One region of the Amycolatopsis sp. NPDC104775 genome, then DNA from elsewhere that is predicted to be linked to it. Evidence: riboswitches for the same ligand, from Rfam matches in the RefSeq annotation. Region 1 holds a riboswitch; each other region holds the start of a gene.
The links. Region 1 has a riboswitch for S-adenosylmethionine ahead of ACZ63D_RS08905 (methionine ABC transporter ATP-binding protein). Riboswitches for the same ligand answer to the same signal wherever they lie in the genome.

Region 1 (7,801 bases):
GAACGCACCTCATCCGTACCCCGCCGAGGATCGCCCTCAGGCACCGGCACCGCCCGGTTGTCCGCCTCAAGAGCGTCGGCCTCGACAACATCCAACGTGAGCCCAGTGAACAACGGCGCGAACGAGACGGCCAGCGTCGCCTCCGCCATGCCGTAAGCAGGGAACACGCACTCGGGCGGCATCTTGAACCGTTTCCCGGCGTCCACAAAGGTCTGGACGGCCGTCTCGTCGATCGGCTCCGCCCCGTTGAGGGCGATGCGCAGCTTCGACAGGTCGTAAGCGTGGTCGTCCTCGACGCGGGCCATGCGTTTGCCGACGATGGCGTACGCGAAGTTCGGCGCGGCCGTCGTGGTGCCGCCGTATTTGCTGATCAGCTCCGGCCAGATCAACGGTCCGGTGAGGAATTCGACCGGGGTGATCTTGATCAGCTCGACGCCGAACGTCATGGGCACGGTCAGGAAGCCGACCATGCCCATGTCGTGGAAGGTCGGCAGCCACGACACCATCACGTCGGTGTCGAACTCGAACTCGGCGCGATCCACCATCGCCTTGACGTTGGTGTACAGGTTGCCGTAGGTGATCCGGACGGCCTTCGGCTCCGCGGTGGACCCGCTGGTCAGCTGCAGCAGCGCGGTGTCGCCCTCGGCGGTCGGCACGATCTCGGCCAGCGGTTCGGCGTCGGCCAGTTCGGAGATCAGCCGGTAGCTGATGCCCTTGCCCTCCAGCACCGGGGCCAGCTGGTCGAACGGTTCGCCGAGCACGACCAGTTCGGCCCCGATCATCTCGAGCACCTTCACCGTGTCCTCGGCCCATTCGGCGAGGTCGGTGCGCGGCGTCGGCTGGTGCAGCATCGTCACGCTGCCGCCGGTGAGCCACACCGCCTGCACAGTCGGCGCGATGAGCACCGGTGCGGCAGCTAGCACCGCCACCGCGCTCCCGGGCGCCAGTCCCCCGTTGACCAGCCCGCCCGCGATCCGGCGCGCTTCGTCGTGCACCTGCGCCCAGGTCCGGCGCACCGGCTCCTTGGGCTCGCCGGTCACCATGCCGCGCCGTTGCCCCCGGTCCGCCGCAGTCCCGACGAGTGTGTCCACAAACCGACTCATGTGCGTCAGATTACTGTCCGGTTTTTCCGGCGTCGCCGCGGCGGCGTGAACAGCCGATGACCGGTGCCGGACGCGGCGTCACTCGGCGAGTTCGGAGGTCTCCAGCCACCGCGCCTCGACGTCGTCCTTCTCCGCCAGGACGGCTTTCAGCTCGGTGTTGAGCTCGATCAGCTTCTCCGGATCGGTCGCCGCCTCCGCGAGTGCCGAGTGCAGCTTCTCCTCCCGTTTCGCGAGCTGGTCCAGTTTCCGTTCCAAGCGGCCCAATTCCTTTTGCGCCGCACGGGTTTCCGCCGCGCTGCGCTTGGCCTCGGTCTTCTCCGCCGGGGGTGCCTCGCGCCGCGGCGCGGCCTCCTTCGCGCGGGCGCGGCGCTGCAGGTACTCCTCGATCCCGCCCGGCAGGTGAGTGACCTTGCCGTCGCCGAGAAGCGCGTACGTGGCGTCGCAGACCCGCTCGACCAGGTACCGGTCGTGCGAGACCACCACCATCGTGCCCGGCCAGCCGTCGAGCAGGTCTTCGAGCTGCTGCAGGGTGTCGATGTCCAGGTCGTTCGTCGGTTCGTCCAGCAGCAGCACGTTCGGCTCGGCCATCAGCAGGCGGCACAGCTGCAGCCGGCGGCGTTCGCCACCGGAGAGGTCGCCGACCGGCGTCCACTGCCGTGCGGCGGGGAAGCCGAGCTTCTCCCCGAGCTGCGAGGCGGTCATCTCCTGCTTGCCGAACACGACGCGGCCGGAAATCTGCTCGATCGCTTGCAGCACCCGGAGATCGCCGGGCAGGTCGTCGAGTTCCTGGCGCAGGTGCGCGAGCGCGACCGTCTTGCCCTGCACCCGGCGTCCGGTGGACGATTCGACATCACCGCCGAGCAGTTTCAGCAGCGTGGTCTTGCCGGAGCCGTTCACGCCGACGAGACCGATCCGGTCGCCCGGGCCGATCCGCCACGTGACGTGGTCGAGCAGCGTCCGGTCGCCGACTGCGAGCGAAACGTCTTCCAGCTCCAGCACCGTCTTGCCGAGCCGGCGTTTCGCGAACGCCATCAGCTCCACGGAATCGCGCGGCGGCGGCACGTCGGCGATCAGCGCTTCGGCGGCCTCGACGCGGTAGCGCGGCTTCGAGGAACGCGCCTGCGGACCGCGCCGCAGCCACGCCAATTCCTTGCGCGCCAGGTTCTGCCGCTTCTCCTCCGCGGTCGCGGCGAGGCGGGCGCGTTCGGCGCGCGCGAAAATCCAGTCGGCGTAACCGCCTTCGTACTGCTCGACCCGGCCGTTCGCGACCTCCCAGGTGAGGCTCGCGACGGTGTCGAGGAACCACCGGTCGTGGGTCACGACCACGACCGCGATCCGGCGGCCCAGCAGATGATCGGCGAGCCAGCGGACGCCTTCGACGTCAAGGTGGTTAGTGGGCTCGTCCAGGACCACCAGGTCCAGTTCACCGGTCAGCGCGGCGGCCAGCGCGACGCGGCGGCGTTCGCCACCGGACAGGTTCGCGGTCGGGGTGTCGAGGCCGATCGCGGTGATGCCGAGACCGTCCACAATAGACCGGACGCGGGCGTCGGCGGCCCATTCGTGCTCGGCTCCGTAGCGCTCCAGCACCACATCGCCGACCGTGCTGCCGGTCGGCAGTTCGGTGCGCTGGGTGACGACGGCCATCCGCAGGCCGCGCACCTGGCTCACCCGGCCGGAATCCGGCTCGCTCAGTCCGGAAAGGACTTCGAGCAGCGTGGTCTTGCCGCCGCCGTTGAGCCCGACGACGCCGATCCGCTGCCCCTCGGCGACGCCGAGGGAAACGTTGTCCAGCAACGGCTTCACGCCGTAGGACTTGCTCACCGATTCCAGGTTGACCAGGTTGGCCATCCGGATCCTTTCCACTGTGGACTATTGAGACGAAGTTTCACGCGTGCACGCGCGGCGGGGCGTTGCGCGGCGCGTCGTCGCCGCCGACCACCCGCGCGCCGGGCACCGGGCCGTGCGCGACCCGCACCGTCCGGCACACTCCCGCGCCGGACAGCTCAGCGGCCACCTCGACCGCGGTTTCCGCGTCGGAGCACAGGAACGCGCACGTCGGCCCGGAGCCGGACACGCATCCGGCCAGGGCACCCGCGTTCACCCCGGCGCGCAGCGTGCGGCGCAGACCAGGCCGCAGCGACACCGCGGCCGCTTGCAAATCATTGCCCAGCAACAGGGCGAGCTGGCGAGGATCCCCCGACGCGAGCGCTTCCACGACCGGCGTGTGCGACCCGATCCGCGGCGGTTTGCCGTCCGCGCGCAACCGGTCGAGTTCGCCGAACACCTTGGGCGTGGACAGGCCTTCCTCGTCGAAGGCCAGCACCCAATGGAACGTATGCCGGGCGAGCACCGGCACGAGCTGCTCGCCGCGGCCGGTGCCGAGCGCGGTGCCGCCATACAGCGCGAAGGGCACGTCGCTGCCGAGGCGTCCGGCGATGGTGGCCAGCTCGTCACGCGTGATGTCGAGCTTCCACAGCGACGAAAGCCCGACCAGCGCCGCCGCCGCGTCCGCGCTCCCGCCCGCCATGCCGCCCGCGACTGGAATGCCCTTGCGCAGCACGATTCGCACCTTCGGCATCTCGGCGTCCGGTCGTCCGGCGTAGGCAGCCAGCTCGCGCGCCGCGCGCCAGGCGAGGTTGGCGCCGTCGGTGGGCACGGTGCGCTCCCCCTCGCCGTACACCTCGAGCCCAGGCTCGTCGGTGGCCGCGACGGTCACCTCGTCGGTGAGCGAAAGCGCCTGGAAGACGGTGACCAGCTCGTGGAATCCGTCCGCCCGCAGGTCGCCGACGGCCAGGTGCAGGTTGACCTTGGCCGGGACCCGGACGGTGACTGGTGGTGGAACGACGGCGAGCACCCGTCCAGCCTACGTGGCTGCCGCGGACCAGGTCCCGCCAGGAGAAAACGTTGGCACGGAAGTTCCCCCAGTCGTCGTTCCGGATTGGCCAGACGGGCTAATTTGGAATTACTTTGTAACTATGCGCCCGCCCGAGGTCAACCTGTCCGAGCTGTCCCTGCACCCGCGCCGGGTCACCGACCAGCTCGAACGTTCGCCGAGCCGGGCGGTCCGGATTCGCCGCCGGGAGAAGGACAAGCCGGACCTGGTGCTGCTCACCGCCGAGCGCGCCGAGCAGTCGGCAGCTGGTTTTTCCGTAGCCGTCACGCTTCTCGCGGAGTTGATGCGCCGCGGCTCCGAGTCGGTCGCGCTGGCCGCCGAGGCCCTGCCCGCCGCGTTCCCGTGGGCGCGATACCTGTCCCCGGAAGAGGTGCGGACGCTCGTCGGCGAACTGGTCGAAACCCTGGAGCGAGCCGATTCCCTGGGCAACCCGGTGCCGTTCGCCACCCTCGTGGCGAAGTGGAAGCAGATCGCCGAGGCGCACGTGGATCCGGCAGTGGCGGAGATCCTGCGCCGGAACGACCACAATGGACAGACTTCAGGACACTAGTCCTAAAGCTTTGACCGAGTGACCTGATTTCTCGGGCACCGCGTCCCGCGGAGACGGCGAGGGCCGCCCCAACCGAATGGGACGGCCCTCGAAAACGGTTCAGCGAAAGGAACTCAGGCAGCGACGACGCTCTGCGGACCGCGAGCCGGCTGGCTCACGTGCGCGCCCCGGTCGGAGATCCAGGACAGCGCGGCGTCGGCCCGCTCGCCGCGGACGCCGAGGCGGAACCGGGCGATCGGGGTGTCCCCGATGCGGGTGAGGCCGCCGCCGATGGTGGCGAGTTCCACGTCGAAGCGGCTGGCCGCCTCGGGCAGCAGGGCGCCCACCGACGCGAAACCGATCAGCACGACGTCGACCGCGCGGTCGTACTTCGCGGACTGGGCGCGCGAGGTCTCGATCGACGGCAGCACCGCCTGCGCGGTCCAGCTGTCCGGCGTCGAAATCAGGTCGAGCACCGTGCCGCGCTCGACGATCGCGCCGTTGTCGAGCACCGCGACGTCGTCGCAGACCCGGCGGACGACGTCCGCGTCCGGCGTGGTGACGACGACCGTCACGCCCAGCTCGGCCCGCGCCCGGTCGAGCACGGCGAGCACCGCGCCGGCGTCCTCGGCCGCGACCCCGGCGGTCGGGTCGTCGGCGAGCAGCACGGCCGGTCCGGCGGCGAGCGCCTTGGCGACCGCGACCCGGCGGAGCTGGCCGTCGGTGAGTTCTTCCGGCTTCTGCGCGGCGCGGGCGGTGAGGCCGACCAGGTCGAGCAGCGAGCCGACCCGGCTGCGGCGCTGCGGGCCGTCGACGCCGAGCTGCTCCAGCGGGCTGGCGATGTTGCCGGCGATGGTGCGCTCGGCGATCAGCTCCGGCTTGGTCCCGACGACGCCCAGCTGGCGGCGGATCTCCCGCAGCCGCTTGCCGTCGAGCGTCGCGGTGTTGAGGCCGTCGAGCCGCACGACCCCGCGGTCGGGACGCTCCTGCAGCGCGATGCAGCGGGCGAGGGTCGACTTGCCGGAACCGGACGGGCCGACGATTCCGAACAGCGAACCGGCCTGCACGTCAACGCTCACATCGCGCAGCGCGGCGACACGATTTCCGTGGAAGGGAAAGGACTTGGACACGTTTTCGACAGTGATCACGAAAGGGCTCCAGGCAAACGAGGCGCAGCGCCGATTCCGGGCGCGCCAGGCGTCATCGAATTACCGTCCACAGTGGACGGCGCAAGAAACTGCGGAAAAAACGATCAGGCGATGACCATGGAGCGTCGACACGCACATACCGAGCGGCGACCTTCGTCGACTACGCGCCGGCGGGTCAGCAGGAGCGGGCGGGTGACCCTCTTCATCGAAAACAGCCTCCATCGGTCCTGGCGGTAGCACCTGCCCTGCGGAGGGTGGTTGCTGCGACTTCGGCGAGCCAGGTCTCTCAGTCGCTCGGGATGGACGCTTGTGAGTAAAGCCGATCCCATTGGCTGAACGCAAGCGCGTTGGTGCAGATCACACGTCTGGAGGTGCCCGCATACCGGAACGCGGCGTCCAGGATCCGCGACCCCGGTACTTCGGTCGCCGAACAGTGCCTCGACCTGGGAACTAGACGCGAAGGACACCGGCGGCGAACACGTTCGTTCCACTGTGGACGATCAAGGATCTTTGTGGAACAAGAGTTTTCCCGTTGTCAAGTTGGGGCGGCTACCGAGGCCGGACTCGCGTGCGGCAGCGTCCGCGACGGGGTGGAGATTGTCCGCTGAGCGAAGCACCTTCGGTTGGCGCAGCCGAACAATCCAGGCCGCGGAGCAATCCGGCTCCCCCGAATGCCGAGCCGCTCACCACGCGGATACGACCGCCTCAACCGCACTCACGCGATGACCGAGAGTAGCCAGCTGGCCGGGAATGCCCACGATCAGCGACCGCGCAAGATCATCGACCGAATCGACGAAACTAGTGCGCCACAGTCGGAATACCCGGCACACCGCCGCCGTTGGACGTCGCAAAGCGAGTGCCGCGGGAGGGGGTCAGGTTCCGGCAGCCGCGATCCGCGCGAACGCGTGCACGTCCAACTGCTCCCCACGCGTCTTCGGGTCGATCCCCGCCTCGGCGAGCAATTCACCAGCCCGCTCGGCCGAGCCGGCCCATCCCGCCAGCGCCGCCCGCAAAGTCTTGCGCCGCTGCGAGAACGCCGCGTCCACGACGGAGAACAACCGCGCCCGATCCACCCCGGACACCGGGTCAGTCCGGGTGAACGACACCAGCGCGGAATCGACGTTCGGCACCGGCCAGAACACCGCGCGCGGCACCGCGGCCACCTTCCGTGCCGGGCCATACCAGGCGAGTTTCACACTCGGCACGCCGTATGTGCGGCTGCCCGGCCCGGCCGCCATCCGGTCGGCGACCTCGGTCTGGACCATTACGAGCCCACTGCGCAGCGACGGCAGCTCGGCCAGCAGGTGCAGCACCACCGGCACCGCGACGTTGTACGGCAGGTTCGCCACGATCGACACCGGCTCAGCCGGGAGGTCGGCGGCCCGCACCCGCAGCGCGTCGGCTCCGACGACAGTCAGCCGATCCGCTGCCTCCGGCGCGCGCTCAGCCACCGTGCGCGGCAGGCGGGCGGCCAGCACCGGATCGATCTCCACGGCGACGACCTGAGCGCCCGCGGCGAGCAGCCCCAGCGTCAGCGACCCGAGTCCGGGCCCGACCTCCAGCACCACGTCCCCCGGTGCCACGCCGCCGAGCTCGACGATGCGGCGGACCGTGTTGGGGTCGTGCACGAAGTTCTGCCCGAGCTTCTTCGTGGGCCGGACGTCGAGTTCGTCGGCCAGCCCGCGGATTTCGGCAGGCCCCAGCAGTTCCACCACCGCACGAGCCTACCCAGCGCCGCGCGGCGCACGAAAAACAGGCGGCCGGGAGCGCGAGGCTCCCGGCCGCCTGCCGGACATCTCTGGTGGGGCTCAGGCCTTGTAGCCGCAACCCCAGGCGCTGTAGCCGCCGCGGGCGTCGCGCACCTTCTCGGCGATCGCGATCTGCTGCTCCCGGGTGGCCTTGTCGGCCGTGGGGGCGTACTGGCCGCCGCCGTAGGCGTTCCACGTCTGACGGTCGAACTGGAGGCCGCCGTAGTAGCCGTTGCCGGTGTTGATGGACCAGTTGCCGCCCGACTCGCACTGCGCGATCCGGTCCCACACGCCGGTGTCGCCGATCGCCGGCGCCGGCGGCTTCTTGGTGCCGACCTTGATGATCTTGGCCTTGGCCTCGACGAGAACCTTCTCCGAGA
Region 2 (7,801 bases), on a different contig from region 1:
TCTTCCGGCCGCGAAAATTCAGCGATCCGTATTTCGGCCGGTGCGTCGGCGCGGCCCCGTCGTAGGCACCAGCGAACAACCGGCTTTCCCAGCGCCAGCGGTCTCCTCCGGGGTGGGCGGTCAGCCCGCCGTTGCTGACCCCGGTCTCGAACTGCGAGCGATACCGGCCGTCTCGAGCCATGCGTTCCAGGATCGGTACCCCGTTGACGAGCCGGTCCGGGTGGAAATGCAGCGTGACCCGCCACGACGGATCCGCCGGCCCGCCGGTCGCAAGCTCGGTGACGTGGGCGACCGCGAGTTCCCCGGGCTCCATGCGGATCACGGCCAAGCCATCGTGATCGTGCGCTCGAAATTGACGTACCCGGCGCGCCGGAACGCGTTCGCCATGGGGACATTGCCGAGGTCCGTCGCCGCCCGGATGCGCGGAACATCTTGTTCGACAAGGATTCTGGTGCCCTCGGCGAGAATTTCGTCGATGTAGCCGGTGCCGCGATGCTCGGGCAGGACCGCGAGATACCCGATGATCGGGTTGTAGTCGTTGCGGGCCGGAGTGACGAACCCGACCGGCTCGCCGTCGGGCAGCGTGGCGACTCGCCACCATTCGCGGGGACTGCGGTAGTGCGCCAGTTCGTCCTCGTAATGCCGGATCGCCGCTTCGCGGGCGGACATCCGGGTCAGGTCGGCGCGACTGTGCGCGTCGAGCGTCCCGTCCAGGACCCGGGTCATGAGGTCGAGGATCTCGTCCTCGTCGCGGATCTTCCGGAAGAGCAGCCGTTTTCGAGGCGGGGCGCCCGGTGTCCCTGGCCGCCATTCGAAACGCAGCCGCTCCGCGAGCAGGTGGGCGCCGGTCTGGCGCAGCGCGGTCATCCGGTCTTCGACCACGCTTCGGGTCTCAGCTTTTTCGCGCCACTCAACGGGGACTATCCGGTGGTAGACCGGAGGTCGAGTGCCTGCGGGCAGGATCTCCGCCATCGCGGTCCGGAGCAGCCGCGCGCCGACGGCCGCGTCCTCGAGATCGAAAAAGTCCAGCAGGAACGGGACCGGTTCCTCGGCCCGGCCCCACCATGCGGCCCTGGCGACGAGTTCGCCGCCGCGGAGCGCGACCCACATCCAGTCCGGCCTGCGACGGCCGGTGGCGAGGTCGTCGGCGAGTTCGTGGTCGAGGGCGTAGGCGAGCTGGCAGAAGAGATCGAGTTCTTCGGCCCCGGTGATCGGACGCAAGGTCAGGTCGGTGTGGTTCACAGGTGCGCAAGCTCCGTTCGACGGCTGACTGCCAGGTCTAGCGGATGACCGCGGCGGCCGCGAACGCTTTTCGCGCACCGGTTCCAGCGGCCGAACCCGCCAGTATGACCGCGCACCCCGACAGTTTCCGGCGCGTCGCCCGCGGCGACGGCCGAGTTGTCCCCAAGGGGCGGGTTGTCCACAGATCGCGCGGAACCCTCTCGCCGCCGGACCGGCCGACGCCTAGCGTCGATCGTGTGTTCGAGCAGTCCGCCCGAGACCAGGGCACTCCCGTCAACGTCAGGCTCACCTGGCTGGCCGACCAGCTGGCCGCGGTCCCGCACGCCGCCGGACCCGGCAGCGGGCCGGTGCGCCGCTGGCTGCCCGTGGGCCGGTTCGGGCGCAGCCGCCGCGAGGAGGATCGATCGCTGGCAAGCACCGAGAGCCAGCTGCTGGCGGACCCCGGCGGCCCGGCATCCGGCTTGCCGCACGCACCCACGACGGGTGTGTCTGCAATTGCCGACAGCTCACCGCTCCTGGACCGCCATCCGGCAGCCGCCGCGGACGGCTCGCCGTCCAGCTCCGCGCCACTTATGCGGCCACCGGGCCGGAAACTCCGACTGTCCGCACTCGCCGACAATCCACAGCCGCCGGAAAGCCCATTGCCCGGCGGAAAACTCGTCCGCGGCTGGCTGCCTGAACACACCGGACACCGGCTGGCACGCCGCTGGCTCCCTGGCCCGACTGGCCTGCCTGGCTTCCTGGGCCGCCGGGGAATGATCTTCGCCCTGGCCTTGCTGGCAGCCACCGCTGTCATAGCCGGAGGCCTGGCGATCTTCGGCCGCGCACCCGCCGCCGAGATCGCCCCGCCGCTCCCGGCCGCCCGGGCGCAAGTGCCGCACGCGTCGAAAGCCACCGAAAACCTGGTCGTCAGCGTGATCGGCCACGTGCGTTCGCCAGGGCTCGTCACCGTGCCGCCGGGTTCCCGCGTCGCCGACGCCCTCCGCGCGGCCGGCGGCACCGACCCCGGCGTCGACCTGACCGCACTGAACCTGGCCCGCAAACTCACCGACGGCGAGCAACTGGCAGTCGGCGTCCCCGCCGCCCCGGCGGCACCGGCCGGATCAGGAGCCGCGGCCAGCAAAATCGACCTCAACTCCGCGACCGCCGAACAACTCGACAGCCTCCCGGGCGTCGGCGAGGTCACCGCTCGGCGCATCACCGACTGGCGCACCCAGCACGGCGGATTCTCCAGCGTCGAACAACTCCGCGACGTCGACGGAATCGGTCAGAGCAAATTCGAGAAGCTCCGCGAGCAGGTGACTGTCGGATGAAACTGGACACCGAGGAAAAGCCGCGGCGTGACCACGATTTCCGCCTCGTCCCCGCTGCGGTCGCCGGATGGGCGGCCACTCTCGCCGGACTGCAACTCGGCTGGTGGGTCGCGACCGTGCTCGGCACCGCAGCGGTCATCGGCGGCGCAGTGCTTCTAGCGCGGGGCCGTTCCCAATATGTAGGTGTCGGGGGAGCGCTGCTACTAGCGGGGCTCGTCGCCGCGGTGCCGACTGCTCTGCGCATTCACGACGCGGCATCCGACCCGCTGGGTGCCGCTGCCGCACGCGGCGGCACAGCGACGCTCCGGGTGGAAATCAGCGAGCGCCCGCGGCCGATTCACCAAGCTGGCTACGCCGATCAGCAGGCAGGCACGCGATCCGTGGCCATTCCTGCTCGAGTCACCATGGCCACAGTGGACGGTCGGCGGGTCGAATCGACTGGCCGGGTGCTGTTGCTGGCACCGGTCGCGGGATGGAGCGGCTTGCTGCCCGGCCAGGAAGCAACGACCTCCGGCCGCCTCCTGCCCGCGCGCGGCGGCGAGCTGACCGCCGCGGTGCTCTCCGTCCGTTCCGCACCAGCCGACATCGGGCGAGCACCGTGGTGGCAACAGGCCGCCGGGGCCCTGCGCAACAGCTTGCATTCACTGTGCGCGGTCCTGCCGGAGGAACCAGCGGGTCTCTTGCCCGGACTGGTGCTGGGCGATACGAGTGCGTTGCCGCAACGGGTCGAGGGCGAGTTCAAGGCTTCCGGGCTCACTCACTTGATGGCGGTGAGCGGCGGGAATCTCGTCATCATCGGCGGAGCCGTCCTGTTGCTGTGCCGATTGGTCCGAGCGGGTCCGAGGTCGTCCGCAACGGCGGCCGGAGCCTGCCTGGCGGGATTCCTCGTCCTGGTGGGACCCGAGCCCAGCGTGGTGCGTGCTGGCGTCATGGGCGGCATCGGGTTGCTCGCGCTGGCCCTCGGACGGCGTGGCTCGGCGTTGCCCGCCTTGGCGTTCGCGGTGTGCGTGCTGGTGGCGTGGGATCCGACGATGGCGGGAAATTTCGGCTTCGCGCTCTCGGTGCTGGCGACGGCGGGCCTGGTTCTGCTCGCGCCGCGCTGGGCGGATTCGTTGACCCGAAGGGGAGTTCCGCCCGGCTACGCCGAAGGTCTCGCCGTGCCGCTGGCCGCCTTCGTGGTCACCGCTCCAGTCATCGCCGGTATGGCGGGGACGGTAAGCCTGGTCTCAGTCGTCACCAATGTCCTTGCGGCACCAGTGGTCGCGCCGGTCACTGTGCTGGGCGTGCTCACGACAGTCGTCGGGCCGTGGTGGGCAGGCGCGGGACAGGTGCTGATCCATATGGCAGATCCGGAAGCACGATGGCTGATCACCGTCGCCCGGCATGGTGCGAGAGCGCCTGGTGCGGTGCTGTCCTGGCCGGGTGGCTGGTGGGGCGGCTTGTGCGCGGCGGCCTTGCTGGTCGTTGTCGTGGTAGCCGCACGATTTCGGCGGCTCCGGCTGCTGGTGGCGATCGGACTTGTCGTCGTGCTGCTGACGGTCGTGCCAGCCAAAGTCCTGGCGCCTGGCTGGCCGCCGGACGGCTGGGCGATGGTGGAATGCGATGTCGGACAAGGAGATGCGGTCGTCTTGGCCACCGCCGAGCCGGGCCGCGCCGTGGTCGTCGACACCGGGCCGGAACCAGGGCCGGTCGACGAATGCCTGCGCAGGCTGGGCGTCGAACGGGTGCCGTTGCTCGTGCTGAGCCACCTGCACGCGGACCACATCGGCGGTCTCGCCTCGGTGTTCGACGGACGGGCCGTCGGTGCGATCGCGGTAGGGCCGGGGCGGGCGCCCGCGTGGGCGTGGCAGTCGGTTTCCGGCGAGGCGCAGCGTCGTGGCGTGCCGTTGGCGCAGCTGAGCGAGGGTCAACGGCTGGAATGGCCGGGGCTGTCGCTGGAGGTGCTCGGTCCGCGCTACGCCACCACTCGCGCACCGGCGTTGCAGGACGGCACGATGATCAACAACAGTTCGGTGGTGCTGCGCGCCGAAACCTCGGCTGGCCGGGTTTTGCTGACTGGGGACGTGGAACTGGCCGCGCAGGCGGATCTGCTGGCCGAGGGCGTCGACCTGCGGGCGGACGTCCTGAAAGTGCCGCATCACGGATCGAGGTATTCGCTGCCGCAGTTTCTCGCGGCGGTACGACCGCGCACGGCGCTGATCAGTGTCGGCGCGGGCAACGGATACGGACACCCGAGCAAGTCCACAGTGGACGTTCTCGGCACGATGGGAGCACTGGTCACCCGGACCGACGAGGACGGGGACACCGCCGTCCTGCCCGGCGGGAGCGGACCCGCGATCGCGCGCCGGGGCGAGCCGCGGGGTCCGCCGCGGTAGGGCAGCGGACCCCGGGCCGGTGCGTCAGTAGCCGAGCGCCTTGGCGACTGCTTCGGCGGACGGCGGCACGGTGGCCTTCGGGCCGATGTGGTTCTCGACCGCGTCGAGGGTCTTGAGGCCGTCGCCGGTGATGAGGAGGACGGTTTCGGCTTCCGGGTCGAGCTTGCCGGTCTCGACGAGCTTCTTCGCGGTCGCCACGGTGACGCCGCCCGCGGTCTCGGTGAAGATGCCTTCGGTGCGCGCGAGCAGCCGGATGCCTTCGACGACCTCTTCGTCGGTGACGTCCTCGATCGCGCCGCCGGTGCGGTTGACCACGTCGAGCACGTACGGGCCGTCGGCCGGGTTGCCGATCGCGAGCGAGCGGGCGATGGTGTCCGGCTTCACCGGCTGGACCACGTCGTGGCCGTTGCGGTACGCGGTGGAAACCGGCGAGCAGCCAGTGGCCTGCGCGCCGAACACCTTGTACGGGCTGGCGTCCACGAGACCGAGCTGGCCCAGTTCGCGGAAACCCTTGTCCACCTTGGTGAGCTGGGAACCGGAGGCGATCGGCACGACGATCTGCTCGGGGAGGCGCCAGCCGAGCTGCTCGGCGACCTCGTAGGCGAGCGTCTTCGAGCCCTCGGAGTAGTAGGGGCGGACGTTGACGTTGACGAACGCCCACTTCGGGTGCTCGGCGGCCAGTTCGGTGGCGAGCCGGTTCACGTCGTCGTAGTTGCCGTCGACGGCGATCAGGTCGCCGTCGTAGACCGCGGTGGTGAGGATCTTCGCGCGCTCGAGGCTCTTCGGGATCAGCACGACCGACCTCCAGCCCGCGCGAGCCGCCGCGGCGGCGGTCGCGTTGGCCAGGTTGCCGGTCGAGGGACACGCGAGGACCTCGAAGCCGAACTCGCGGGCGGCCGCGAGCGCGACGGCGACCACGCGGTCCTTGAACGAGTGCGTCGGGTTGCCGGTGTCGTCCTTGACCCACAGGCTCTTGAGGCCGAGCTCCTTGGCGAGCCGGTCGGCGCGCACGAGCCGGGTGCAGCCCGGTTCGGTGTTCGGGGTCTCCTCGACGGTCGAGGGGACGGGAAGGAGTTTCTTGTAGCGCCAGATGTTGCGCGGCCCCGCCTCGATGTCCTCGCGGCGGACGCGGCCGAAGTCGTAGGCGACCTCGAGCGGCGAGAAGTCTTCGGCGGAGACGAATTCCGGAGCGAGCGGCTGCCGGTGCCCTTCTTCCTTCGACACCAGTTCGACGGCCGGACCGAGGTCGAGCGTCTTGTTGGCGGAGGTGGCGGTGAGGGCTGCAGTCATCGCGAGGTTCCTTTCCTCATCTGCCCCGCCGAAGCGGGCCGGAATTGGCACCGTGGTCGTCAGCTACCCCGCGATCGCGGGATGACAGGCTGTACGCCGGTTGCCGGGGCTTCGTCGGGCCGTTCCCTCTGCCCCTCTGGATGAGCGGTATTCGGTTGTCGGAGCGCCGGGGGCGCGTCCTCGGCTACACCGTACGACATCGCGATCACCTCGTGCCACGGAGGCGGCCCACATCACCGGAGCGGACGGCAAGGCGGCCGGGTGAGAAGATGGCCGGGTGACCACCGCACCCGCGCCGCTGCACCTCGTCACGGGCGAGGAAGAACTGCTCATCGAACGGGCTGTGCGAGCTTCCCTCGACGCGGCCAAGGCCGCGGACCCGACGGCCGACCTCACGCGGACGCGGGTGTCCGATCTCACACCCCCCCTGCTGGCCGAGCTGGTCAGCCCGTCTTTGTTCGCCGAGGGGCGCGTGATCGTGCTGGAGTCGGCGCAGGACATCTCGCAGGAGCTGTCCGACGCGGTGCTGGCGTACGCGAAGGCGCCGGCCGACGGCATCGTCCTCGTGGTCGTGCACAGCGGCGGCGGGCGGAGCAAGGCCGCCAAGGCGCTGCCGGGCGCGTTGAAAAAAGCGGGCGCGGAAATCACTGAATGCCCGAAGCTCACCAAACCCGCCGAGCGCGAGGCGTTCGTCCGCAACGAGGTTCGCCGGGTGGGCGGCAAGATCGACGCCGGGGGCCTGATGGCGCTGCTCGACTCGGTCGGCTCGGATTTGCGCGAACTGTCCTCGGCGGCGACGCAGCTGGTCGCCGACACCGGGGGAGTCGTCGACGAGCAGGCGGTCCGCCGCTACCACACCGGCCGCGCCGACGTGACCGGCTTCGCGGTCGCGGAGAAGGCTGTCGCGGGGGACCGGGCCGCCGCGATGGAATCGCTGCAATGGGCGATGCAGCTGGGCGTTCCGCACGTCCTCGTGGCCGACGCGCTCGCCGACGCGGTCCGCACGATCGCCCGCGTGTCCGCGGCCGGACGCGGCAACCCGAACCAGATGGCGGGCGAACTGGGCATGCCGCCGTGGAAGATCCGCAAGGCGCAGGGCCAGTCCCGCGGCTGGGGCCAGGACGGCCTGGCGACCGCGATGCGGGTCGTCGCGCGGCTGAACGCCGAGGTCAAGGGCGCGGCGGCGGATGCGAACTACGCCCTGCAGCGCGCGGTCCTCGACGTGGTCGCGGCCAAGGGAGACCGCTGACGCCCGCCCCGGCGAGGGGGAGGCATCGACCGCGGCCGTCGTCGCTGGCGAGTGGAGATCGCTGACGCCCCGGCAAGGGGATCGCCTCAACCAAGGCCGTCGCTGGCGAGCGGAGATCGCTGACGTCAAGCGAGGGGACGCCTCAACCGGGGCCGTCCCCGCTGGCCAGCGGGCACAACTGCGCAAGGCACGGAAAAGGCCCGGCAGCCGAAGCCGCCGGGCCTTCTCGAAAGACTGCGCTCAGAGCTGGTTCGCGCGCTTCGCGAGAGCCGACTTCTTGTTCGCGGCCTGGTTGGCGTGGATGACGCCCTTGGTGACGGCCTTGTCGAGCT
Region 3 (7,801 bases), on a different contig from region 1:
CGCGCCCGGTCCGCAGCCGCCGGGGATTTCCGAACCGGCCGGGATGCCGGGGCATTCCGGACCGCATCCGCCGGGACAGCACGGCATGCCTGGCCCCAGCACCTCCGGGCCGCATCCGCCAGGACAGCACGGCATGCCCGGCCCCGGCACCTCCGGCGCGTACCCGCCTGGGCCGAACGGGATCCCCGCGGGACAGCACGGCCTGCCCGGCCCGGCGACGTCCGGCGCCTACTCTCCGGGGCAGACCGGGATCCCGGCGACCGGACCGGGTTCGCCGGGGCAGCAGATGCCCGGCCCGGGGATGACCGGCGCGTATCCGCCGGGAGTTTCGGGCGCGTATCCCCCTGGACCGAACGGGATTCCCGCCGCGTCGCCCAGCGTGTCCGGCGCGTACTCCCCCGCGCAGGCCGGGATGCCCGCGAACGTCCACAATGGACCGTCCGGGCCGTATCCGGCTCCGGATCCGGTCGTCAGCACGTGGGGCGTTCCGCAGACCGCGTCCTGGGCTCGCGGCGACGAGCCCCGGCCCGCCGCCGCTCCGGCCAGGCAGGGGCGGATCGGCGAGACGATGCAGTCGCAAGGACTCGAAGGGGAGCAGCTTTCCGTGCAGCTGCTGGAAGTCCAGGACCCGGCCGACTTCCTTTTCGGCGCGGCGGGCTACCGGCTCGAGGACGGCGAGCGCGCGGTCGTCGTGCACACCGAGATCACCAACCGCGGGCCGATCCCGTTCGCGTCGCTGCCGGACAACTATCTCGAACTCGTCACCGACAGCGGCGAGACCATCGCGAAGGCCCCGGTTTCGCTGACGTCCCGGCCGCCGCACAAGATCGGCGTGCAGCCCGGCGAGACGCTCGGCGGGCACACCGTCTACGTCCTCCCGGCCGCGACCCGGGTGGTTTCGGTGCGCTGGAGCCCTCGGCCCGAGCCCGACGAGCGCACCTTGACCTGGACCGTCGGCTGACCGGCTAGTTCCCGTCCCGCAGGATCTCCAGCGCGCTGGCCAGATCGTCCGGGTACTCCGCCTCGAACTCGACCCACCGGCCGTCCGCCGGATGCGCGAAACCGAGTGTGCGTGCGTGCAGCCACTGCCGCGTCAGGCCGAGTTTGCGGGCCAGCACCGGGTCCGCGCCGTAGGTCAGGTCGCCCGCGCACGGGTGCCGCAGCGCGGAGAAGTGCACGCGGATCTGGTGGGTGCGCCCAGTTTCCAGTTTGACGTGCGCCAGCGAAGCCGCCCGGAACGCCTCGACCACCTCGTAGTGCGTGACGCTCGGCCGTCCGCCCGCGACGACGGCGAACTTGTAGTCGTGCCGCGGATGCCGGTCGATCGGGGCGTCGATGGTGCCGCGCGTCGGATCGGGGTGGCCCTGGACGACGGCGTGGTAGCCCTTGTCGACGGTCCGTTCCTTGAACGCCCGCTTCAGCACGGTGTACGCGTGCTCGCTCTTGGCCACCACCATCACCCCGGTGGTGCCCGCGTCGAGCCGGTGCACGACGCCCTGCCGTTCGGCCGCGCCGGACGTCGAGATGCGCAGGCCGGCCGCGGCCAGCCCGCCGACGACAGTCGGGCCGGTCCAGCCCGGGCTGGGGTGCACGGCGACGCCGACGGGTTTCGCGATCACCACGATGTCGTCGTCATCGTGCAGGATCTTCATGCCGTCGACCGGCTCCGCGACGATTTCCGCCGGACGCTCCGGTTCCGGCAGCGTCACCTCGAGCAGCCCGCCCGCGGAAAGCCGGTCCGATTTGCCCGCGGGCTGGCCGTCGAGCAGGACGTCGCCCGCCGCCGCCAGCTCCGCGACCGCGGTGCGGGACAGGCCGAGCAGTTTGGCCAGGCCGGCGTCGACGCGCATTCCGTCGAGCCCGTCGGGGACGGGCAGCATGCGCGCGCTCACGCGGTTTCCTTCTTCTTGCCGCGGGTGGAGGTGCCGTCGTAGTCCTTGCCGAGCAGAGACAGCAGCACGATCAGGGCGCCGCCGACGCAGATCGCGGAGTCGGCGATGTTGAAGATCGCGAAGCCCTCTCCATTGGGCACGAACGCGGAGATGAAGTCCACGACGTGGCCGCGCAGCGGGCCCGGCTCGCGGAAGAACCGGTCGGTCAGGTTGCCGAGCGCGCCGGCGAGCACGAGCCCGAGGCCGATCGCCCAGCCGACCGAGCGCAGCCTGCGCGAGATCCACACGATCGCGATCACGACGCCGATCGCGACGAGCGCGAGCACCCACGTCATGCCGGTCGCCATCGAGAACGCGGCGCCCGGGTTGCGGGTCACCTGCAGGTAGATCAGCCCGCCGAGGATCGGCTTGGGCTCCTTGCCCTCGAGGTTGGCGACGACGAGGTTCTTCGTGATCAGGTCGATCGCCCACAGCAGCGCCGCGACCGCGAACACCACCCACACCCGCCGTTTGGGCAGCGGTGCGCCTTCCTCGGCGGCCTCCTGCTCAGGCGGTTCCGCAGACGGCTCGACCTCGGATTCGGACGGCGAAGGATCGGTGCTCACACCCCCATTGTCCACGCCCGCGCCCGAGCAGGTCACAGCGGCAGTCCCCGGCCCGAATTCACTCGCCCCGGGCATGCCTCTCCGGCCATCATCGCTGCATGCCCGCCGAGATCCCTACGCCCGCCGTGGCCGCGGCCTGGATCGCCCTGGACCTCTCCCCCACCGACGACCTCCCGCTGTGGGCCGCCCACTGGCTGGCCGACGGCGAAGACGGCGAGCACTTGCGCCGCCTGGCAGGCCTGTCCCGCACTGAACCGCGAGAAATCCACGATGTGCAGCAGTCCGCCCTAGCCGACTGCCTCACCCCGATCCCCACCGCGACCGACGCGGCCCGAGACGCATTCACTCATCTGGCCCGGATGCTTCTCGGCGGCCACCTCACCGAACGCTCACTGCTGGTCGCCCTGCATACGATCGTCCTCCGCACCGACTACGCCGACAGCGTCCTGGAGCTGCCGCTAGCCCAAGCCTGGATGCTGGACGAAGAGTGGGACCAACCTTGGGGCCGCACCGAAGAGCAGATCAAAGTGGCGATCCGCGCGGCCTGCGAAGCCCAGCTGTGTTCGACGGCGTCGGCTCCGCCGCCGCGGGCGGAATCGCGTTAAGCCGATCCCGCACCCTCACCGGCAAAACGACGGCAACTCCCGCCCGTCGTCAACCGGTGCCCACCGGCCGTCCACCTTGGCGTACTCCCACCGCGCCCCCCGGGCCACGATCTGCCGCAACGCCAGCACGAGCCGGTCCACGTGTTCCTCGGTGCTGCCCAGCCCGAGGCTCACCCGGACCGCCTGCTGCCCGTCGCCCCCGGCCTCCCGGATCAGCCGCCGCGCGGCCACATGGGCGCAGAACGCCCCGTCCCGCACCCCGATCCCGTACTCGGCCGACAGCACCGCTGCGAGCCACCCGGGCTCGAACCCGTCGACCACGAAACTCACCGTGCCGACCCGATCCACCGGCGCGTCGAAGAACCGCAGCTCAGCACACCCGGGCAACCCGGCCAGCCCCTTGCGCAACCGCTCCAGCAACGCGGCCTCGTGCGCCTCCACAGCGTCCCAATGCGCCGCGAGCTGCTCGCAAGCCACCCCGAGCGCATACACGCCAACGGTGTTCGGCGACCCAGCCTCGTGCCGTTCCTCGCCGCTGTTCCACACCACGGCTTCCTCGGTCACCAGCTTCGTCGCGCCCCCACCGGCCAGATAAGGCTCAGCAGCCCGCAACCAGTCGCTGCGCCCGATCAACGCCCCCGCCCCGAACGGCGCGTACAGCTTGTGCCCGGACAGCGCGACGTAGTCGACATCCAGTTCCCGCAACGAAATCCGCCGATGCGGAGCGAGCTGCGCAGCGTCCAGCGCTACCCGCGCCCCATGTTTCCGGGCCACCGCGGCGATCTCCGCCACCGGCAGCAACTCGCCGGTCACATTGGACGCACCGGCGACCACCACCAGCCGAGGCCCCTGCGGACACTCGGCGAGTGCTTCGTACACAACGGACACCGCGGCGAGCCGAGTGCGCGGCAGCCGCACGCGCCGGACGTTCGGCCCGCGCCACGGCAGCAGCGCGGCGTGGTGCTCACTGTCGAAAACCACCACGGAAGTCTTGCGCGGCAACGCCTTCGCCAGCAGATTGAACGCATCAGTGGTGTTGCGGGTGAAGATCACCGAGTCGCCGCCGCGAGCGTCCACGAACCGGCGCAGCACGTCCCGGGTCCGCTCGTACAGCCGCGTCGAGACCTGCGAAGCGAAGCCGGCACCGCGATGCACGCTGGCGTACCAGGGAAGGAACTCGTCGACCGCCGAACGCACCGCGTCGAGACAGGGCGCGCTCGCCGCGTGGTCGAGGTTGGCGTAGCTGATGTCGCCGCCGGTCACCAGCGGCACCCGCAGCGTCGCACCGGCGACAGCGGGCACGGCGGGAACAGTGGCGACAGCTTCCGTGGACCGGTCGAGTGCGAGAGTCATGACGGTGCCTCCTCGGCGTTCCGGGGGACCCCCGGCGAGGGGCCCGCGCTTGCCCGCCGCACTGCGCGACCGGCCTGGTCCTCACCCGGGGCACCCCACCGCGGTAGGAGGGTTGCCGGCCAGCAAGCCGGGGCTTCGCGCTGGCACTCATGACCTGAACCAGACGATAGCGGAAAACCGGCGGGCGAAACCAGCCCCGTCTCGTGATCTGAGACGGCCGTCACCCGCGATGTCCACAAAGGACAGACGGATCAGGCCCCGGATTCCCCGCGCCAGCGGGCGAGGCGGCCGGCCCGGTCGACGGCCCGGATGCGCTGTTCGGTCGCGTCCCGGTCGGCCGCGGTCGTAACCACTAGAAGCTGGTCTTCGACCTGCAAACGGCTGGTTTTCTGCGGGGTGAAAGCCGTCCCGCTACGGACCACGAGGCTGACTGTCGCCCCGGCGGGCAGCCGCAGTTCCGACAGGTACACGCCGTGCAGCTTCGACCCCTTCTGGATGCGCACCTGCAGCAGTTCCGCACCGAGTTCGTCGAGCGGCGCGGAGTCGACCTCGATCTCGTGCGCCTGCGACGCCTTCGCCAGTCCGAGGATTCGCGCGAGCGGGCTGAGCGTCGCGCCCTGCAGCACGGTGAGCACGATGACGAGCACGAAAACCGCGTCCACGAGCCGCTGCGCGCCGGGCACGCCCTCGGACAGCGGGATCATCGCGAGCACGATCGGCACCGCGCCGCGCAACCCCGCCCAGGACAGGAACGCCTGCTCCCGCCACGGCAATCGGAACGGCAGCAGCGACAAGACGACCGACAACGGCCGCGCGAGCAGCAGCACCACAGCGCCCGCCACCAGACCGGGGATGAGCGCTTCGAGCAGCCGGGTCGGCGACGCGAACAAGCCGAGCAGCACGAACAAGCCGATCTGCGCGAGCCAGCCGAGCCCTTCGGCGAACGAGAGCGTGTCCGACCGGTGCGGCAGCTTGGAATTCCCGAGCACCAGACCGGCGACATAGGTGGCGAGCAGGCCGGAAGCGTGCGCCAGCTGTCCCGAAGAGTAGGCGAGCACGCACACCGCGACCGTGGCGAGCGGGTACAGGCCGGTCGCCGGAAGCGCGGCCCGGCGCAAGGCCTGCGCGCCCAGCCAGCCGAACGCGAGACCGAGCGCGAGACCGGTGAGCAGTTCGTAGACCACCAGCAGCGGCAGCGACCAGTCGACCGCCTCGCCGGAAGCGAGCACGACGACCGCGATGTAGGCGGGCGCGTCGTTGATCCCGGATTCCAGTTCCAGCGATCCGACGAGCCGTTTGCCGACCCCGGCCGTGCGCAGCACGGAGAACACCGCCGCCGCGTCGGTGGACGCGAGGACCGCGCCCCACAGCAAGGCGAGCCGCCAGTCGAGGCCGAGCAGCCAGTGCAGCGCCGCGCCGGTGACCGCCACGCTGATCACCACGGCCACTGTGGACAGCAGGATTCCGGGCCCCAGCGAGGGTTTCACCGCCGACCAGCGCGTGGTGAGCCCGCCTTCAGTAAGGATCAGGACGAGCGCGGCGAGCCCGAGCGACTGCGTGAGCGCCGGATTGTCGAAGCGGATGCCGAACCCGGCCTCGCCGAGCACGACGCCGATCCCGAGATACAGCAGCAGCGACGGGAATCCGAGCCGGATGGACACCCGCACCGCGACGACCGAGACGACCAGAACCAGCGCTCCGACGCCCAGCACCATGGGAAGCTCGTCCACCCGCCCGCCTCCCTCCCGGTCGCCCGCAGGCGTCCAGAATAGTGAGGCTGTGTCCGGTTCCCGAGCGCGCACCACCGGTCCGGGGGACCACGCACGTGTGTTACGAAGCCTCGGCGGCACTCACCGTCTCGAGATCGACACCGAGCGCGGCGAACGGACCCCTCGCGCCCGGCAAAACCCGGATCGCGCGCTGCGAGTCCCGCGTCAGCCATCCCGCCTCGACCGCCCGCTCCAGCACCGCCGCCGGGACCGCGCCGGCGAGGTGCTCGCGCCGCTCTGTCCAATCCAGACAGTCGCGCAGCAACGGCCGCTTCGGCCGGTCCGGCACGACGACTTCGAGACCGGCCAGCACGTCGCGTCCGGCGTCGGTGAGCGCGAGCCCGTCCGACACGTCGATCAGCCCCTGCTCGACCATCCCGTCGCGCAGGGCGACCCCGAGCGTCCCGGCCAGATGGTCGTAACAACTGCGGGCGAAGGACAATCGCTGCACCCGCAACGAAGTCCGCAGCCCAGACGGCCGTTTCAGCTCGGCGTGCTGCGCCAAATGCTCGATCAGTTCTGCGACCCGCGGATTCGCGAGCCGCACGTAAGCGTGCCTGCCCTGCTTCACCCGCGCGACGAAACCGGCGTCGGCCAGCCGCGTCACGTGTTCGCTGGCTGTCGAGACCGCGATCCGCGCCGCGGCCGCCAGTTCGCCGACTGTCCAGGCGCGGCCGTCGAGCAGCGCGAGGCACATGGTCGCGCGGCTCGGGTCCGCCAGCACGGCGGCGACTTCGGCCAATCCGACGGTTTCCATGCCCTTACGGTAGAACGCGGAAGCTTCGGCCGCGGCCGAACTACAACGCGTCGAGGAACTTCGCGCCCAGCGAGACGGCCGGTTTGGAGTCGTTGGCCCCCTCCAGGAACACCGCGAACGCCAGATCGCCGCGGTAGCCGACGAACCAGCCGTGCGCCTCCGCGCCGTCGCCGAACTGCGCGGTGCCGGTCTTGCCGAACACCGAGCCGGAGTGCGCCAGCCCGGTGGCCGTGCCACCGGTGACGACCTCGCGCATCATCCCGCGCAACGCCGACAGCACCGAGCCGGGCGGAGCGGAGTAGCCGGTGTTGGTCTTGGTGCCGTCCGCCCACAGCCGCGGCACCACCGCGTGCCCGGACGCCGCGGTCGCCGCCATCACCGCCGCCCCCATCGGGCTGACCTGCACCTTGCCCTGGCCGATGCCGTCCTCCACCTGCTCGTCCGCGTTCGCCGCCGGATCGACGCGGCCCAGCTCGGTGGACAGGCCGTCGATCGCGAAGTCGGCGTTGAGGCCGAACTGGGTGGCCGCCTTCGCGAGCCCGTCGGCGGGCAGCTGCGACGCGAGCCGGCCGAACGTGGTGTTGCAGGACTTCGCGAACGCCTTGTGCACCGTGGTCGTGCCGAGGTCGAAGCCCTCGTTGGACAGCGTGCGGGTGCCGATCCGGTCGGTCAGCGGGCACGGCACCGAGGAATCCGGCGTGACCAGCCCGGCTTCCAGAGCCGCGGTCGCGGTGACGATCTTGAACGTCGAGCCCGGCGCGTACTGGCCGCTGAACGCCGACGACGCGTTGGTGACGCTGCCGTTCTGCGCCACCGCGAG

Region 2: it holds a riboswitch for S-adenosylmethionine, as region 1 does, so the genes downstream of both, thrC (threonine synthase) here and ACZ63D_RS08905 (methionine ABC transporter ATP-binding protein) in region 1, are expected to answer to the same signal.
Region 3: it holds a riboswitch for S-adenosylmethionine, as region 1 does, so the genes downstream of both, ACZ63D_RS17315 (aminotransferase class V-fold PLP-dependent enzyme) here and ACZ63D_RS08905 (methionine ABC transporter ATP-binding protein) in region 1, are expected to answer to the same signal.

The regions. Positions count from the first base shown of each region.
Region 1 is NZ_JBVJOE010000002.1:2,647-10,447, reverse strand. Features, by position in the region: gene ACZ63D_RS08925 (fatty acyl-AMP ligase) at 1-1,103, opposite strand, end outside; gene ACZ63D_RS08920 (ABC-F family ATP-binding cassette domain-containing protein) at 1,182-2,951, opposite strand; gene ACZ63D_RS08915 (4-(cytidine 5'-diphospho)-2-C-methyl-D-erythritol kinase) at 2,989-3,957, opposite strand; gene ACZ63D_RS08910 (hypothetical protein) at 4,079-4,546, shown strand; gene ACZ63D_RS08905 (methionine ABC transporter ATP-binding protein) at 4,660-5,673, opposite strand; SAM riboswitch class I at 5,889-5,979, opposite strand; gene rsmA (16S rRNA (adenine(1518)-N(6)/adenine(1519)-N(6))-dimethyltransferase RsmA) at 6,546-7,388, opposite strand; gene ACZ63D_RS08895 (transglycosylase family protein) at 7,482-7,801, opposite strand, start outside.
Region 2 is NZ_JBVJOE010000004.1:342,352-350,152, forward strand. Features, by position in the region: gene ACZ63D_RS20040 (DUF3626 domain-containing protein) at 1-313, opposite strand, end outside; gene ACZ63D_RS20045 (GNAT family N-acetyltransferase) at 319-1,242, opposite strand; gene ACZ63D_RS20050 (ComEA family DNA-binding protein) at 1,479-2,555, shown strand; gene ACZ63D_RS20055 (ComEC/Rec2 family competence protein) at 2,552-4,930, shown strand; gene thrC (threonine synthase) at 4,955-6,220, opposite strand; SAM riboswitch class I at 6,234-6,367, opposite strand; gene holA (DNA polymerase III subunit delta) at 6,498-7,469, shown strand; gene rpsT (30S ribosomal protein S20) at 7,710-7,801, opposite strand, start outside.
Region 3 is NZ_JBVJOE010000003.1:685,355-693,155, forward strand. Features, by position in the region: gene ACZ63D_RS17295 (AsnC family protein) at 1-961, shown strand, start outside; gene ACZ63D_RS17300 (RluA family pseudouridine synthase) at 966-1,892, opposite strand; gene lspA (signal peptidase II) at 1,889-2,497, opposite strand; gene ACZ63D_RS17310 (hypothetical protein) at 2,596-3,102, shown strand; gene ACZ63D_RS17315 (aminotransferase class V-fold PLP-dependent enzyme) at 3,118-4,455, opposite strand; SAM riboswitch class IV at 4,496-4,610, opposite strand; gene ACZ63D_RS17320 (potassium/proton antiporter) at 4,707-6,185, opposite strand; gene ACZ63D_RS17325 (ArsR/SmtB family transcription factor) at 6,286-6,981, opposite strand; gene ACZ63D_RS17330 (penicillin-binding transpeptidase domain-containing protein) at 7,022-7,801, opposite strand, start outside.